Regions from separate parts of the Robertmurraya sp. FSL W8-0741 genome, predicted to be linked through region 2. Evidence: riboswitches for the same ligand, from Rfam matches in the RefSeq annotation. Region 2 holds a riboswitch; each other region holds the start of a gene.
The links. A riboswitch is a leader RNA that binds a small molecule or an ion and turns the genes downstream of it on or off. The one in region 2 is predicted to bind S-adenosylmethionine.
Positions count from the first base shown of each region.

Region 1: another riboswitch for S-adenosylmethionine. It lies ahead of NST02_RS12375 (methionine biosynthesis PLP-dependent protein); the one in region 2 lies ahead of NST02_RS20955 (methionine ABC transporter ATP-binding protein).
Region 3: another riboswitch for S-adenosylmethionine. It lies ahead of metK (methionine adenosyltransferase); the one in region 2 lies ahead of NST02_RS20955 (methionine ABC transporter ATP-binding protein).

Region 1 is NZ_JBBOQG010000001.1:2,554,229-2,560,290, forward strand. It holds gene NST02_RS12365 (bifunctional homocysteine S-methyltransferase/methylenetetrahydrofolate reductase) at 1-1,807, opposite strand, end outside; gene metC (cystathionine beta-lyase) at 1,823-2,995, opposite strand; gene NST02_RS12375 (methionine biosynthesis PLP-dependent protein) at 2,992-4,104, opposite strand; SAM riboswitch class I at 4,366-4,478, opposite strand; gene NST02_RS12380 (H-type small acid-soluble spore protein) at 4,693-4,875, opposite strand; gene NST02_RS12385 (2-oxoglutarate dehydrogenase E1 component) at 5,175-6,062, shown strand, end outside.
Region 2 is NZ_JBBOQG010000001.1:4,296,262-4,302,323, forward strand. It holds gene NST02_RS20945 (YczE/YyaS/YitT family protein) at 1-544, opposite strand, end outside; gene NST02_RS20950 (BglG family transcription antiterminator) at 715-2,610, shown strand; SAM riboswitch class I at 2,805-2,909, shown strand; SAM riboswitch class I at 3,083-3,184, shown strand; gene NST02_RS20955 (methionine ABC transporter ATP-binding protein) at 3,339-4,370, shown strand; gene NST02_RS20960 (methionine ABC transporter permease) at 4,360-5,010, shown strand; gene NST02_RS20965 (MetQ/NlpA family ABC transporter substrate-binding protein) at 5,028-5,858, shown strand; gene NST02_RS20970 (M20 family metallopeptidase) at 5,886-6,062, shown strand, end outside.
Region 3 is NZ_JBBOQG010000001.1:1,561,719-1,567,780, forward strand. It holds gene pckA (phosphoenolpyruvate carboxykinase (ATP)) at 1-345, opposite strand, end outside; gene NST02_RS07585 (thiol-disulfide oxidoreductase DCC family protein) at 560-943, shown strand; SAM riboswitch class I at 1,041-1,183, shown strand; gene metK (methionine adenosyltransferase) at 1,587-2,789, shown strand; gene NST02_RS07595 (hypothetical protein) at 2,897-3,382, opposite strand; gene NST02_RS07600 (DUF3169 family protein) at 3,533-4,210, opposite strand; gene NST02_RS07605 (helix-turn-helix transcriptional regulator) at 4,207-4,413, opposite strand; gene NST02_RS07610 (gamma carbonic anhydrase) at 4,775-5,293, opposite strand; gene NST02_RS07615 (alpha/beta hydrolase) at 5,542-6,062, shown strand, end outside.

The DNA.
Region 1 (6,062 bases), 1.7 Mb from region 2:
TAGTATAGCGAGCAAGCTCAACAGTCAGTTCATAACGTAAAAAAGGTGTGATTAAATAAATCCCATTAAATAATTCTGTCGCTGCATTGATTAAATCTTTCGTGATTGCAACACCTTCACGAGCTGCTTCTACCGGATTATTCGCTAATGATGCCATTGTATCACGAATATTTTGCGAAATTTTGATTCCGGGTACTTCATTGTGAAGAAATTCAGCATTTCTGCTACTTGTTAATGGCATCAACCCTATATAAATAGGGGTGTCTAAATGTTTAGTTGCTTGATAAACCTCGATTAATTTTTCTTCTGAATAGATCGGCTGAGTAATAAAATAGTCAGCACCATATTGGATTTTCTTTTCCATCCGTTCTACTGCTTTTTCCAGTGAACGAACATTTGGATTGAATGCTGCAGCAACAGAAAAGGCTCCCTTTTGTCCCAAATCTTTCCCTGAACTTGATAAACCGTCGTTAAATTGTTTAATCATTTGTATTAATTCAAATGAAGAGACATCGTAAACGGAAGAGGCACCAGGGAAATCGCCAACTCGTGCTGGATCGCCGGTCACAGCAAGTACATCATGCAGTCCTAGTGTGTGAAGTCCCATTAAATGGGATTGCAAACCAATAATATTTCGATCACGACAGGTGATATGCACTAAAGGACGCATGCCAACCTTTGTTTTTGTTAAGTATGCAAGAGCAGAATTTTCAATTCGAGGTGAGGCAAGGGAGTTATCTGCCAGTGTAATGGCGTCAATGCCTGCAGCTTTTAATTCTTTTGCCCCTTGAAAAAATTTTTCCGTGTTGAGTTTGCGCGGCGGATCTAACTCAACGATAACCGATGCTCTTTCTTTGACGATCGTTTGCAGAGGCACCTCATTTCGAACGGCTGTTTGCACGATCTCAGTGGAGGATTGCTTTTTTTGTTTAATGATTTTTTCGGTTACCGGAGTAGCACCCTTCAATTCCTCTGCAAAAGCACGTATATGCGCAGGTGTTGTACCACAGCATCCTCCAAGCAATCGCACCCCTTGTTCCTGAAAAGCTTTTGCTGAACTTTTGAAGTAGTCTGCATCGCCTTCATAATGGAATTTGCCATCTGTATAAGTTGGAAGACTAGCATTTGGAAATGCAGATAGAAAAGCTTTGCTAGGAATCTGCACTTCTTCTAAACTTTTAATCATATGATGAGGGCCAATTCGGCAATTTAAACCAACAACATCTGCACCTAATCCTTCGAGTTTCGCAAAGGCATCGTTAATAGCTGTTTGATTTTGCATGACGCCTGGTTCTTGAACGGAAACCTGTGCAATGATTGGGAGGGCTGTTTCTTTTCTAGCAATGGTTAATACTGTTTCAATCTCTTCAAGATCGTAAAAGGTCTCAAGCAGGATTCCATCTACATCCTCTAGCAGCAGACAATAAAGTTGTTCTCGAAAGCTGCGCTTAATTTCCTCAAGGGAGAGCGCCTTTGGATTTACACCACGGTTTCCACCCATTGTGCCAAGGACATAAACATCTTTTTGCGCCACTTCTTTGGCAATTCTTACTGCAGCGCTATTTATTTCCTTAACAGAGTCTTCTAAACCATATCTTTGAAGTTTTAAAAAATTGGCTGCATACGTATTTGTTTGGATAATATCTGAACCAGCTTCAATATAAGCTTGATGGATTTTTGTGATTTCATCTGGGTGTGAAAGGTTTAATTCTTCGAAGCAGCTATCTGTCCCATAGGAGTATAGAAGGGTCCCCATAGCACCATCTGCAATGAGAATTTCACTTTTTAGTTTTTCTAGGAAACTCATATTCTTACTCCTTTTTTATTTAATTGGTGAATAGGCATAGGTTAATGCCGTAGTAAAATCATTAATTAAATCGTCCGCATGTTCTAAACCAACAGACAATCTTAGTAAACTATTGCTGATTCCCCTTTTTTCTCGTTCTGCTTTTGGCATCGCTCCATGCGACATCTTCGCGGGGTATGAAAGGATTGATTCCACTGCTCCCAGGCTAACTGCAAAAACGGGAATTCTAACATTTTCAACGAATTTTTTAGTCAGTTCTTCTGATTCAAGTTCAAAAGATAAAACAGCCCCCGCGTTTAAAGCTTGCTTTTTTTGCAATTCATATTGGGGATGCTCTTTTAAACCAGGATAATAAACATTCTTTACTGAATCGTGCTGGCGGAAAAAGTGTGCCAATTTAGTAGCTGTTTTGACCGATTGCTGTAATCGAACTGATAATGTCTTAAGACCGCGCATTACTAACCAACAGTCCTGAACGCCGAGTACAGCCCCGAAGGAATTTTGTAAAAAAGCAAGTCGATTTGCCAATTCTTCATCTCTTACAACAGCGACACCTGCAACCACATCACTGTGACCGGATAAAAATTTTGTAGCACTGTGGAGGACGACATCCGCCCCTAATTGCAAAGGCCTTTGTAAGGCAGGAGTTAGGAAAGTATTATCGACAAATGTATATGCCCCATGTTTTTTGGCGATCAGACTGATTGCTTTAATGTCTGTAACTTTTAACGTTGGATTTGAAGGAGTTTCGACATAAAATACTTTCGTATTTGCTTGAACAGCCTTCGTGACGGCATCGAGATCAGTCATATCGACAAATGTATACTCAATGCCAAAGCGTGAGAGAACCTCTGTTACCATGCGATAGGTTCCGCCGTATACATCCTCCGTCATGACGACATGGTCACCTTTGGATAGGAGGAGAAAGGCGGTTGAAATGGCAGCCATTCCAGAAGCAAATGCAAACCCACGAGTACCACCCTCTAAATGAGCTAATTGCTCCTCGAGAGCTTCCCGTGTAGGATTCAAGCTTCGACCGTAATCATACTTTCCGTAAGTGTCAAAGCTTGATTGATGGAAGGTTGAGGCATGCTGAATGGGGACGCTGACAGCTCCAGTTGTAAGATCAAATTTTGAGTTATTGTGAAGCAACTTCGTTTCAAAAGAGTAACAACAGTCTTCGTTCATCGTACTACCTCCTGTTTGGCTTTTATGAATGCTTGCTGTAAATCATTTTTTAAATCATTGCTATGCTCTAATCCGACTGAGAAGCGCAGTAAACAATTATCTACCCCTGTTTCAAATCGAATCTTTTCGGGAATATCTGCATGGGTCTGTGTAGCAGGATAGGTGATAAAACTTTCAGTTCCACCTAAGCTTTCAGCAAATGTGATTAATTGCAAGTTTTGCAAGAAAGGATTCACCCATGCTTCATGTTGAATTCGAAATGAAACCATTCCTCCTCGTCCTGGGTAAAGGACATTTGTTACGGCGTCATGTTCTAACAGAAAGCGGACAAGCTCTTTTGCATTTTGCTCATGTTTTTCCATTCTTAGGGCTAGCGTCTTCATTCCCCGCATTAACAGCCATGAATCGAAAGGGCTTAGAACTGAGCCATTGCCATTATGATAGAAAGCTAGAGACTCGCAAAGTTCTTTTCCTTTCGCGACAATCAATCCGGCCAAAACATCATTGTGTCCGCCTAAATATTTGGTGGCACTATGGATGACGATATCAGCACCATCTCTAATCGGTTTTTGAATATAAGGAGTGTAAAACGTATTGTCGACAATTACTAAAAGTTTGTTTTCTTTTGCTATTTTTGAAACTGCCTTGATATCGGTTTGTTCCATAAGGGGATTTGTAGGTGTCTCAATAAAGATAGCTTTTGTTTTTTCGGTAATATATTCCTGTATATTGGCAACATCGCTCGTATTCACATATGTTGCTTTAAGGCCCCATTTCTTAAAGTTCTCCTCAAGAATACGGTATGTACCGCCATATAAATCCTTTGCGACAATCCATTCGTCTCCTGATTGAAAGAGAGAAAGTACTGTCAAAATAGCCGCCATTCCAGAACTACAGGCGAACCCGCCATCACCTTCTTCAAGCTCGGCTATCGTCTGTTCTAAAATTTGTCTTGTTGGATTTCCAGTTCGGATATAATCGTAGCCGCTTGATTGACCAATTCCTTCATGACGATAGGCGGTAGAAAGATAAATAGGAGGATTTACTGTACCTGTTGTTTTTTCACTGCGATTTCCGATTTGCGCCAATTTTGTTTCGAGTTCATACATAAGATAACACTCCTTAAGTTCATAAAATTTGCTTGTAATATGTCTGTATGCATCTTAAACAAAGACTTTGTTAAACAGAATTGTTGATAAAGCGATTTTGGCTTATTTCTTGTGAAACTTTGATTCGCACGCCCTTTTATTTCTATTGAAAGGTCTTATGAGAGAGAAAATGAGCTGAAAATCAACTCCGGCATATAACAAAGCCAAACAAAAAAAGTCTTCTATAAGAAGAAGACTTTTCATAACGGATATGAGCCATTCTTCTTATCTTCCAAGTTTATTTACAAAACTTGCAGGAATTAGCACCTTGCAATAAATACTTGCAGGTTGCTGAGGTTTCATAGGGCCAGACCCTCAACCTCTCTTGATAAGAAATTAAATTCAATTTTCTAAAATTTACTACAATAAACCAATAAAGTCAATGAGAAATTATTTCAGAGTGTAGACAAAGTCAAAAATAAAAAAAATCAGTTAAAACGTTTGATTTCGAGGCGCGAAGCCTTGGGAGGAGCGGAGTTACCATAATAGGTAATGAGCACCGGACAAGACGAGCAACGAAGAAAGCGAGCGTTTGCGGGCAGCCTGATTTTATTCCTCTTCAATTAAGTTTAAGATTGGGACAGTCTGTTCATATTCAGGATTTTGCTTCGAATAAATTCTCGCTGTTTTTGTTTGTTCATCAACATGTTGGATGATCACTGGAAACCCTTCATATGTGACGTTATGAACTTCAGCACTTTCTGCTATTTCCTTTGCACGACCAATATTCACGCATCGTTCATCTCCTTGATTTATATTCATTCATAATTTGCCTATTGATGAGGAAATTTATCCAATGATGTAATAATTTAAACGGGTGTTAAAATTTTATTACAATAGGTAATTGCCTAGCAAAAGTTTTTACTGTTTGCACAGTTAAAACCTTTGTAGTTCTTACATGAACGTGTTAGAATAGCCTTGAAAACGTTATATCCTCTGAAAAATAATATTATTCTAACATTTGAGTTTATCAATGGAGGAGATAGAGGATAAAGTGATCAATTTCTTAAAAGATTTTGGAGGTATTTCACATGAGGAAGCCATCAGATGGTCAAGGACCAGTATGGCAAGGATTTCACGGACCGAATTTAGGATATGTCATAGAGATGTATGAAGCCTATTTAGAAAATCCTGATTCAGTGGACGAAGAGATAAAAGCATACTTCGCAGAAAATGGACCACCTACATTGGAAAAGAATGAGATTGCACATTCCGAATCTAATGTAATTCAAGTTAGCACACCGATTGAAAAAATATTAGCAGCAGCCAATCTCGCTGACAAAGTAAGAGGCTATGGCCATTTAGCAGCTGATATTTACCCCTTGAAAAATCAAGAACCTGATAAAGAATTAATCGAAATGGAGTATTACGGACTAACGAAACAAGATCTAGAGGAAATACCAGCTCATTTTATCTCAACGGATATTCCACACCATCTAAAAAATGGTTATGATGCAATTGAGTACTTGAAAAAGGTATACACCGGAAAAATTGCTTTTGAAATCCGACATGTTAATAATAATCAAGAGAAAATGTGGATTCGCAACAAAATTGAAAGTGGGAGTCTGCTTCCATCATTAACTGCTGATAAAAAGAAAAAAGTGCTGAAACGCTTAACAGAGGTCGAGGAGTTTGAAAAATTTATCCATAAAACCTTCGTTGGCCAAAAACGCTTTTCTATAGAGGGCCTGGATTCATTAGTTCCTTTAATCGATGAAATTATTTTGGAAACGGTTGAGAACGGTGCGTCAACAATTAATATTGGAATGGCTCATAGGGGGCGTTTGAACGTTCTTGCTCATAATTTAGGAAAGCCGTATGAAATGATTTTTGCAGAGTTTCAGCATGCACCAAATAAAGAATTAGTGCCTTCAGAAGGCTCGATTGGAATTAATTTTGGGTGGACAGGAGATGTAAAA
Region 2 (6,062 bases):
AAAGAATACAAAGAATCGTTCCTAATCCTACTAACCCACCCAAGGCAATCCCTGTAGCGACCAAAATCCCATCTATCACCATTCTTGTGAACTTTATCGTGACGTTATATCTCTTAGAAAAAAAGAACATAAGCCCTTCCAACGGACCCACTCCTGTTTTAGTAAACAAAAAAAGACCCGTTCCCATTCCAAACATTACGATTCCTATGATAGCCATACAAAAGTCGGGCATATTATGAAGGAATAGGACCGCCTTTAAATCTGCAGAGAGGAACAGATTAATAAAGAAGCCACAACCAATACTAAAAATCAAACTTCCAAAGCCAAAAAAATCACGGCTAATGAAATAATTAATCACTAAAAATGTTAAACTAAAGATCTGACTGCCTGTTCCAAATTGAATCGGGATAAAATTTAACACTCCCAATAAAAATGTACTAATTGGATCTGCCCCCATTTCAGCTAGCAAAACCATAGTAATTCCAAATGCTGTTACGGCCGTACTTATGACTACAAGTGTGTAGTCGATCAGAAAATGTTTCATTTAATAACTCTCCCGTCTAAATCTAACTATAAGAAGTATTCCATCTATTGAATAATGGAGCAAACTAAAAAAAGTTCCTACAAATAGGAACTTTTTTTACTCGAATATGCTTTATCCTTTTTCTATAATGATAATGAGAATTTCTATTATTTTATATAAGGAGCCCTATTATGAAAAATGATCGTAGAGAGGCTTTCATTCAATATTTAGCATCCAAAAATGATTGGTGTACTGCTACAAGTTTGGCCAATTATTTTAAAGTATCTACAAGAACCATTAGAAAATATGTCAATGAAATTAACCAGGATCAGCTTGTGATCACCTCCTCCCCACAAGGTTATCAATTAGTCACTAAAGGCGAGGTTAGTAACAACAATGATTACATTTCTCCTGTAAACCGTGTCAAAGTAATATTAAAGGAATTAATTCTACATTCGGAAGGATTAAACATTTTTGACTTAAGTGATAAACTCTTTCTCAGTGTTTCATCAATTGAAAATGACATTGTTCAGGCTAATAAAATGATCAAATCATACCATTTAAAAATTCGCCGCAAGAAAGATACACTTATTTTAGTAGGTGGAGAAAGAGAAAAGCGAAGATTAATGAGTTTCATTATTTTACAAGAAACATCCAAAGAATTTTTAAGTTTAAAGGCTGTTCATGATTCTTTTCCACATTATGATGTTTTTACATTAAAAGATGAAATCGTTTCCATTCTTGAAAAATTTAACCTGTACGTAAACGACTATATTATGAATAATATCCTTCTTCACCTCGTCATTACGGTCGATCGAATTAAAAATAACAACTCCGTCCTTCAATCGACTGATATCAATAAATTGAAAAGCAATCTTGAAACGGAAGCTGCGAATAAAATTGCAGATATGTTAGAAGTGAAATACGACATTCAGTTTAATGAATCGGAGCGGTACAATTTTATCTTGCTTCTATCTAGTAAAACAACATTACTGAATTACCAATCCCTAACTTCTGACTCCTTAATTCACTATGTTGATGAACAGTATGTGAACTTATCAAAAAAACTACTTCAACAAGTGCATGAACGTTATTTTATTGAAATTAATGATGATGAATTCTTTGTAAAATTCACACTTCATATCCGCAACTTACTATTTCGAGCCAAGTATGAACAAATGGTTAAAAATCCATTAACATATGAACTAAAAGATTCATATCCACTCATTTATGAATTAGCAGTCTTTATATCAAATCAAATTCAATTTATGGAGAATATTCATATAAAAGAAGACGAGATTTCTTATATTGCTTTCCATATTGGCTCGTATTTTGAGAGAAGAAAAAAACTGGAGAAGAAAATTTTATGCGCAGTAATCAGTCCAAATTATTATGATATGCGCCTTCAACTCGTTCAAAAGCTTGAAAAAAGATTTCATGATTCTATAGAGATTATAAAAGTTTTATCTGATGCAAGTGAAATATCTTCACTTAAAGATATAGATTTAATTATCAGCACATTGCCATTAAAGGGCGAACAAACTCCATCTGTGTTTGTTCATCCCTACTTGATTGAGAAGGACTATGAATACATTCAACTCCAGGTTAATAAATTAAATGAGCAAAAAAAGAATCAAAAGGTTAAACAATATCTTGATTTATACTTTGATGAAGATTTGTTTATGAAAAATGTTTATCTTGAAAGCGATGAAGCTTATATTTCATTTATGTCAAAGCTTCTATATGAGAAAGGCTACGTAACAAAAGATTATGGACAATCTGTTCTGGAAAGAGAGCGCATGTCATCAACGGCGTTTAACAATAATGTTGCGGTCCCCCATTCCATGCATATGGATGCAATAAAAACTGGGATTTGCATGATTATTCTGGATCGACCGGTAAATTGGGGAAAAGAAAAAGTGCAAATCATCGTCATGATTTCGATTAATAAACAACAACGAGAATTATTCAGCCCTTTTTTCGAGGGAGTAATCAACATTTTGTCCGAATGGAAAAACGTCCACGAATTGATTAAAGCAAAAGATTATGATGATTTTATGGAAAGTATGATGAGACTTTTAAATTAATGTTTATGGCTTTGTTAAACAAAATGGTTGATTAAATAATTTTGGGCATATTCCGTGTGAAGCCAAAGTTTCACCACGAAATGTACTAAAATCAACACCGACATTTAACAGAGCCCAGCTTTTAAAAAAACATTTGACTTTCAAAGAAATATACGATAGATTAATAACCAAGTTAAAAAACCGAATAGAAACACTTCTTATCAAGAGAGGTTGAGGGACTGGCCCGATGACACCTCGGCAGCGGAATCTTATTGATTCTATGCCAAATCCAGCAAGCACCAGTGCTTGAAAGATGAGAAGAGGACGGACTTGTTTCGTAAACCTACCTCTTCTGTACTTTCAGAAGAGGTTTTTTCTTTGTATCTCATTTATTTTTCATTAAACAAAGCAACCTAAAAACGAGCATAATTATACACACTTACCATAGCATTCGTTTTTTAATTGCCTCATTATGAAAAACTAAATATCAAATTTCTTATCAAGAGAGGTTGAGGGACTGGCCCGATGACGCCTCGGCAGCGGAATCTTATCGATTCTATGCTAAATCCAGCAAGCAATGCTTGAAAGATAAGAAGAGCATCCAAGTTAATTTCCACATGGATATGTCCTCTTCTTTCTTCAAGAAGAGGGCTTTTTATTTTTACAAAAAGCGTGTGAATCCAAAGTTGCACATGCAATGAGCCAAAATCGATTTTTTAACAAAGTCATACGAAAAGGAGAGGGACATCATGATAGAATTTCAGAATTTGAGAAAAGTTTATAAAAGTAGTGGTCAACAGGTCACAGCATTAGACGGAATTAATTTAACCATCAGTAAAGGAGAGATATTTGGCGTCATCGGATTCAGTGGCGCAGGTAAAAGTTCGTTAATTCGCTGTGTGAACTTATTGGAACGCCCGACTTCAGGCAAGGTTATAATCGATGGACATGAACTCACCTCGCTGCCGGTAAAAAAAATTCGCGAGGTTAAGAAAAATATCGGAATGGTATTCCAGCACTTTAATCTCCTTAATTCAAAAACAGTCTTTGCCAATGTGGCGATGCCATTAACGCTTGCAAAAGTTGACAAAGCTCAAATCAAAAAACGAGTTCATGAATTACTTGAGTTTGTCGGATTGGCGGATAAAGCGGATTATCATCCAGATCAACTTTCAGGGGGACAAAAACAGCGGGTCGGAATTGCCCGTGCTCTAGCAACACAGCCCTCCATTCTTTTATGTGATGAGGCCACTTCTGCATTAGATCCGCAGACGACAAGCTCAATCCTACAACTTTTGAAAAAGATTAATCAAGAGTACAAGATTACCATTTTAATCATTACACACGAAATGTCAGTGATTCGTGAGATTTGTGACAAAGTCGCCGTTATCGAAGGTGGAAAAATTATTGAAGAAGGAAGTGTATTCGATGTCTTTTCTGCACCTAAAACGGCAACAGCACGTAATTTTGTCAGCACGGTGATGAATGACCAGCTTCCAGAGTCCATCAACAACTTAATTCAAAAACAAGCTGGTTCACAAAGGATTTTCCGCATTAACTTTGTCGGAACATCGGCCGGACAGCCTCTTCTTTCTGAAATTGCCAAGAAGTTCGATGTTCATCTCAACGTCCTTTTTGGAAATATTACCGAACTGCAAGGAGTCCCGTTCGGGAACCTCATAGTTGAATTCCAGGGAGAGGATAAAGAGGTTTTACGAGCATTGACATATATCAACGAGAAGAAAATCAGCATTAAGGAAGTGAGTGCATATGCTAGTTAATTCAGAACAGATTATCGAAGCATTAATTGAAACGATTCAAATGGTCGCCTTCTCCCTCTTGTTTTCAGTACTCCTCGGACTACCGCTTGGAATATTATTGGTTGTTACAAGAAAGGGGCACTTAATTGAAAATCTCGCCGTTTTTAATGTATTAAACGGAGTAATTAATATTTTCCGCTCTGTTCCCTTCATTATTTTATTAGTAGCGATGATTCCTGTAACGAGGTTCATCGTCGGGACATCGATTGGAACAACAGCAGCTATCGTCCCCCTCGTATTTTATGCAGGGCCTTATATTGCCAGATTAGTAGAAAATTCATTATTGGAAGTTGAACCGGGTGTAATTGAAGCAGCTGAAGCAATGGGTGCAACACCTTGGCAGATCATTACCAAATTTCTTTTACCGGAAGCATTAAGCTCCCTTGTTCTTGCTCTTACAATTGCCACAATCGGGCTCGTTGGTGCATCAGCGATGGCAGGTGCCGTCGGAGGTGGAGGGATCGGAGATTTAGCCATTACATATGGTTATCAACGTTTTGACACTATTACCATGTTCATTACAGTTGCAATATTAGTTGTCATCGTTCAAGGTCTACAATCATTCGGCAATTTTGCCGCAAAAAAAATTAGAAGAAGATAACTCAGGAGGAAAACAACATGAAAAAATTTTTATTATCGATCATATTGCTTACATTGGCAGTATTTGCAGTGGGATGTTCATCTGACAGCACGCAGGGAAAAGAAACTACTAAAGTAAAATTAGGAATTAGCGGGACAGATACGAGAATTTGGGACTTCATTTCTAAAAAAGCGGAGAAAGAAGGAATTGAAATCGAGCTTGTAAAATTCTCTGATTATGTCGCCCCAAATACCGCTCTTGCTGAAGGGGAATTAGATGTTAACGCGTTTCAAACCGTTGCCTATTTTGACGTTTTCATTGAAGAGCATGATCTTGACTTAGTCCCGATTGCAACAACTGTTTTAGCTCCAATGGGTATTTATTCTGAAAAGTACAAAGATGTTAACGACATTCCAGATGGTGCAAAAATCGCCATTCCCAATGATGCTTCCAACCAAGGACGCGCCTTACTTTTACTACAAGAAGCCGGGTTAATTGGGTTACCTGAAGATTTTGATCCAAACGGAAATCTCAATCAAGTGACAGACAATCCAAAAAATCTTGAACTCATTGAAGTCGTTCCAGCTCAGACTCCGAGAGCATTGCCTGATGTTGCAGCTTCATTAATCAACAACGGCATTGCGAAAGATGCAGGATTAGCTCCGCTTAAGGATGCCATATATTATGAAAGTGAAACGGCCACTCCTTATATTAATATCATTGCGGTAAAAGCTGAGGATAAGGATGATAAGACACTCAACCGAATTGCCGAGCTTTACCAAGAGGAGGACACAGCAAAATTTATTGAAAAAGAATATGATGGTAATTTAATTCCAACTTTTGTTCCATTAAGTAATATCGGCTGGTAAACATTTAATTTAGGGAGGAAATGTAAAATGACTACATTTATTGAAACGATTGATATTTTAAAAAAGGGAATTACTGAAAACATTGAGAACAATCGTGATTTATATATTGAGACTAGTCATAAAATTCATGAGAAACCGGAAATCGGGAATGAGGAGTTTTACGCCTCATCCCTTTTAACAGAAATTCTCGAGAAAGAAGGTTTT
Region 3 (6,062 bases), 2.7 Mb from region 2:
TTTATCGGCACCAGCAAAGCCTTTAAAAACAAATACTTCATCCTTCTTTTTCAAATAATTAAGCACTTTTGTATAAAGAGAGTCAAACGAATCTTCGGAAATCGCCTGGTTGATCGGGCCCCAGTCAATTTTATCTTTTGAAGAACGTTCTTCCACGATGTATTTATCTTTAGGGGAACGTCCAGTATAGGTTCCAGTAGTAGCACATATGGCACCGGTAGAAGTAAGAACTCCTTCATTTCGACGCAAAACTTTTTCGACTAATTGGGGAACAGATAGCTGGATATGAACATTATTTTGTTGTAACAATTCATTTAGTTCATTAGAAAGGCTAACTGAATTCATCTGATGAATACCTTCTTTCAATATAGTTTAAAAATGTAATTCTCGAAAGCGATATCATAATACGATTAGTATAACACATTTATCTCATTAGTCTATACTAATTCGCGGAAAATGCCACTGAACAACTAAAAAGTTTCAATTGTTTAAGGAAAATTACTAGAGTGCTTTTTGCAAAACGATGATCATAATCTATTCAGTCTTCAACAGGAAGGGAATGGAAAAGTTGAAAATTGAGGCATTATATGATGGAAATTGTGCGTTATGCTTGAGAACAAAGACTATGTTACGAAAAATGGATTTATTTAAAAAAGTCACTTGGCTTTCTTTACAAGAGTTTGAGGAAATTCATAAGGATGGTAGATTTACAGCAAAGGATTTGAGAAGTGAGCTTCATATTCTTCTTCCAAATCAACGAGTGCTTAAGGGGTTTAAAGCTATAAGAAGACTTTTACTTATCAGCCCGTATACATTTATCGTTGCATGTATATTATATTTGCCTTTTCTGCATTTAATAGGAGATCCTATTTACAAGTGGATTGCCCGAAATCGGCATTTATTTTTCAAGCAAAAATGTGATGATGGAAGTTGCTCCTTATAGGGAGCATTCCTATGAAAAAGAAAAAAATAAAAGAATTATTCCATAGCTGTTGACACATATGCACTCGTTCGTTATGATCTACACTTGAACGGATACTCTCTTATCCCGAGTAGGTGGAGGGACAGGCCCTATGAAACCCAGCAACCGGTTATTATGTTCAAGATTCTGTTTGAATCCTTGAAAGTTTTGATAGCAATGGTGCTAACCTGAAGCAAGGATGAAGTCCTTGAACGATAAGAGTGAAAGGCGAGAATTGTTTACGTACTCCTTTCCTCTTCTTAGGAAAGGTTTTTTTGTGTTTAGTGCAAGAGGCTTATCATCCAACATAATTTAGCGTTTCTAAAAAAAGATCCTCTAGTTTGCCGGGTGATGACTGCAAGGAGAGCTCCTTAGAAATATAAGCTGCATTAAATTTGTGGTGAAGGCGCCTTGTACTTTTCAATATTGTAAACAATTGAATGAGTTTCAAGATGGCAGAACGATTATTCGTTCGCAGCATAATATGAAATGAGTTCTTCAACCCTTTTTATGGATTCTTGAAAATCATCATAAAAACTCCATGTTTATTTCATACTACATAGGGAATGAGTTCCGTATCAGCGTGGGGGTAAGCCCTCGTACTTATAGATGAGGAGGAAGTCAGATGTCAAGAAACGCGCGTTTGTTTACTTCTGAGTCAGTTACTGAAGGTCATCCAGATAAAATTTGTGACCAAATTTCTGACGCAATATTGGATGCGATCTTAGCAAAAGATGCTAATGCTCGTGTTGCTGCTGAAACTTCTGTCAATACAGGACTTGTTTTAGTGGCAGGAGAAATTACTACTTCTACATATGTAGATATTCCAAAGATTGTCCGTGAAACGATAAAAGAAATTGGATATAATCGTGCTAAATACGGATTTGATTCTGAAACTTGTGCAGTATTAACATCGATTGACGAACAATCTCCTGATATTGCTATGGGTGTTGATCAAGCTTTGGAAGCACGTGAAGGCAGTATGACGGATGAAGAAATTGAAGCAATTGGTGCAGGTGATCAGGGATTAATGTTTGGCTTTGCTTGTAATGAAACAAAGGAGCTTATGCCGCTTCCGATTTCACTTGCCCATAAACTATCTCGCCGTCTAACAGAAGTTCGGAAAGAAGAGATTCTTCCTTACCTTCGACCGGATGGAAAAACACAAGTGACCGTTGAATATGATAAAAACAACAAGCCGGTCCGCATTGATACCATTGTCATTTCCACACAGCACCATCCTGAAATTACCCTTGAACAAATTCAGCGCAATATTAAAGAGCATGTGATTAATCCAGTTGTTCCTAGTGAACTAATTGATGAGAATACAAAGTATTTTATCAATCCTACTGGACGATTTGTCATCGGGGGTCCTCAAGGGGATGCAGGCTTAACAGGTCGTAAAATTATTGTAGATACTTATGGTGGTTATGCTCGTCATGGCGGCGGTGCATTCTCTGGTAAAGATCCGACAAAAGTGGATCGCTCTGCAGCCTATGCTGCCCGTTACGTAGCGAAAAATATCGTTGCAGCGGGGCTAGCTGATAAGGTAGAAGTACAGCTAGCTTATGCGATTGGTGTCGCACAACCAGTGTCTATCGCTGTCGATACATTTGGAACAGGGAAAGTAGACGAAAATATTTTAGTAGAAGTGGTTCGCCATAACTTCGATTTACGTCCTGCAGGCATCATTAAGATGTTGGATTTACGCCGTCCGATTTACAAGCAAACAGCTGCTTACGGGCATTTTGGTCGTACAGACATCGATCTTCCGTGGGAGCGTACAGATAAAGCTGATGCTTTGCGTGAGCAGGCATTAAAGGGTTAAAAAGAGGGGACAGAATTCTCTTTAGTTCCTTTCAGACTGCAGACAAACTCGATAATCAAGTTTGTCTGTAGTTTTTTTAATCGCTCTGTCAAAGTTTAAAGCTGATATTACTCAATATAGTCAATTAACTTTGCAGGAACTTGTTCAAAAATATAAAGTTCAGGTTTATTAAAAGGTTTGTGCTTTAAATAGTCAGACAGAGTCATCATACTTTTCCAATACTGTTTCATTAACTCCTCCTTTGATGGTAATCCTTCAACAAGGAACCCGCTACCCCCATCATATCTATCTTCCAGATAAGCAAATAATTCACTTGATATATCGAAGTTAAAAACTAAGATCTTATCGCTAAACACTGGAAAACGATAATAGGGTTTTTCGTATGGTTCCAAATCTGCACCGAAGGCTACTTTAAAATCAATCCATTTTGGTAAATTCATTGGTCTGTAACGCTCCGTTAGTTCTGGAAAGAAATTAGCTCCCCTTGAATACCATCTTGTTGCTGTCTTATGCGTTAATCCTTCTTTTAAAACCTTTTCCGGACTTATATTTTCTCCGAACTCATTATGAATGAACATATGGTATAAATACAAACAGGCTCCTCCTTTCTTTAAACAAATCTACCCGATAGTTGAACAAGTAGTTCTGTTTACAGCGTGAATTTACATAAATCTAAGTATATCATTTTTTCCATATTTTGTATTGAGCTTTCATGATGATTCCTTTGAGAATGCTTTCCAAAATTATTTCAGTTTATTTGGCTTTAGGCTAGTGGTGTAGCTTATTTGTATAAGAATTAGTAGAATGCCGATGCCGATGATACTTATTAATTGAGAGTTTCCGCTAAAAATAGAATAGTACATGAGACCGGATGCTAAAATAACAAGACCCCAAATTAAAACTGAATATACTTTAAGCAAGCTTTTTAAGATGACATATTTTTCACCGTCGTCAAATTGGTCCATTATTTCTTGATTATAATGATTGGACTGAGGGTCAGGGAATTGAAAGTTTGGATTTGTGATCCTCATAAGCTTAGGATTCGGGAAAAAATTAAAAACAGAAATAATCATTAAAGTAAAGCTCCAAAAAGGCACACTTGGTGCTGTCTCTCGAAGTAGTAAAAAGCCAATGAGCAGACCGAGAAAGGAGAGAGAAAGTGCCATTTGAATAAAAGAAGTGATCGTATATGCTTTTCTCTCTAAAGCAACACAGTGGGAATCTTCTTTATCTTTTTCAACCTGTTGTTGACTGCCACGGATAATTTTATAGAATTGAAATCTAGCTATGATTAAAAAAAGAAGTATCGTTATATTTACTAGCATTAAAAGATTTGCATCAAGCGCTCTATCGTTAAAATGAGAAAATAAATCATTGAGTGCAAATAAAAAGATGATGATGTAAATAACTAAGATTTTCATGATAGTTCCTCCTCGCTAAAAATAAAAACATTTTCTATCGGTTCTTGAAATACTTTGGCGATCCTGATTGCAATCAATAATGATGGCATATATTCATTTCTTTCAATTAGACTTACTGTTTGTCGGGAGATCCTTGCTTTTTTTGCCAGTTCTGTTTGGTTTAGTCCATCTCTAGCCCGCAATTCTTTGAGTCGAGTTTTCATTGTATCACCTCGTATAAATAGTAAACCATCTTTGTCTTTTTGACAATTATAATAGTCAAAAAGACAAAGATAATTTTCTTTATATATGGCTTTGTTAAATAGAATTGTTGTTAAAATGATTTTGGGCCCATTTCATGTGAAACCAAAGTTTCACATGCCTTTCAGTATAACTGAAAGGTCAGAGAGAAAATGAGCCAAAAATCAACACCGACATATAACAAAGCCTTATATATAATAAAATTTGTTATATATTTGGATTCTTTTTTGTAAAAACCGGAATGAAGCAGTATCGTTTTTATCTACATGGTCATGAATTAAAAAAGAGGCGCATTGAATAAATGTCGCCTCTACAAAAATGAGTTTATTTGCTTTGTTGCAATTTTTTATAATATTGCCCTTTCTCAGCGTATTCTCTTGTTATTCTCTGCATATCTTTAATATCATCTAGTGTAAGTTCTCTGATTACTTTAGCAGGTCTTCCGAACGCTAGCGTATTAGGCGGGATTTTTTTTCCTTGTGGTACAAGGCTTCCTGCTCCAATAAAAGCACCCTCACCAATTTCCGCATTGTCTAAAATAATGGAACCCATTCCAATCAGTGAATTTTTGCGAAGAATGCAGCTATGTAAAATCACTTGATGCCCGACGGTAACTTCGTCTTCAAGAATTAATGGGTTATTCGGGCTTTGGTGAAGGACGCAGTTGTCCTGCACGTTTACTCTTTTGCCGATGATTGTAGGAGCTATATCTCCTCTAATAACTGTATTAAACCAGATGCTTGCTTCGTCACCAATTACCACATCTCCTGTGATCGTGACGTAGTCAGCAATAAAGGCGCTAGCTGAAATTTTGGGAGATTTGTGATGAAATGGATAAATCATGAGCATTCTCTCCTTAATAGATTTTACTCCCATTGTACCTAATTTTTGTGTAAAAAGTGTGAATTAATCAGAGGCGGTGGTAAAAACTCTGAGGTTTCGCCTTTTTTGTGTTAAAATGAACTATAATTTCGATTCTTTTTTACCATCAGGTTGAATAGAATGAACCGATTTGACTAAGGTTGTAGGTCTATAACCAATTTAAATAAATGGAAGAACTGTTTGATAAGGGCTTTGTAGGAGGAATATTCATGTGGAAATGGGAACCAGACGGGGAAGCAAAAGGAGTCATAGTCATCGTTCATGGTGCGCTGGAGCATCATCGCCGCTATGGATGGTTAATTGAAATGTGGCGTAAAGAAGGCTTTCAAGTCATCATGGGCGATTTGCCTGGACATGGTCTCACAACAAGGTCTAGAAGAGGGCATATTGATTCTTTTGAGGAGTATATAGCAGAGGTTAAGGACTGGGTGAGGACGGCTTATCAATTCGATTTACCTGTCTTTCTCCTGGGGCACAGTATGGGGGGATTAATAACGATCCGTTTGCTTCAAGAGGTGAAGCTAGACTTGGCGGGTGTTATTTTATCATCTCCTTGCCTCGGCTTAGTGAAGAAGCCCGGAAAGCTGTTAAACGGCTTAACCCATATTTTAAACGTTGTTGCCCCTGAGTTGCGGGTGGATCCTGGTATTACCGTCAAAATCGCGACCAGAAATAGGGAAGTTCAAGATGTTGACCGAAACGATACGTTATATATTGATAAGGTGTCGGT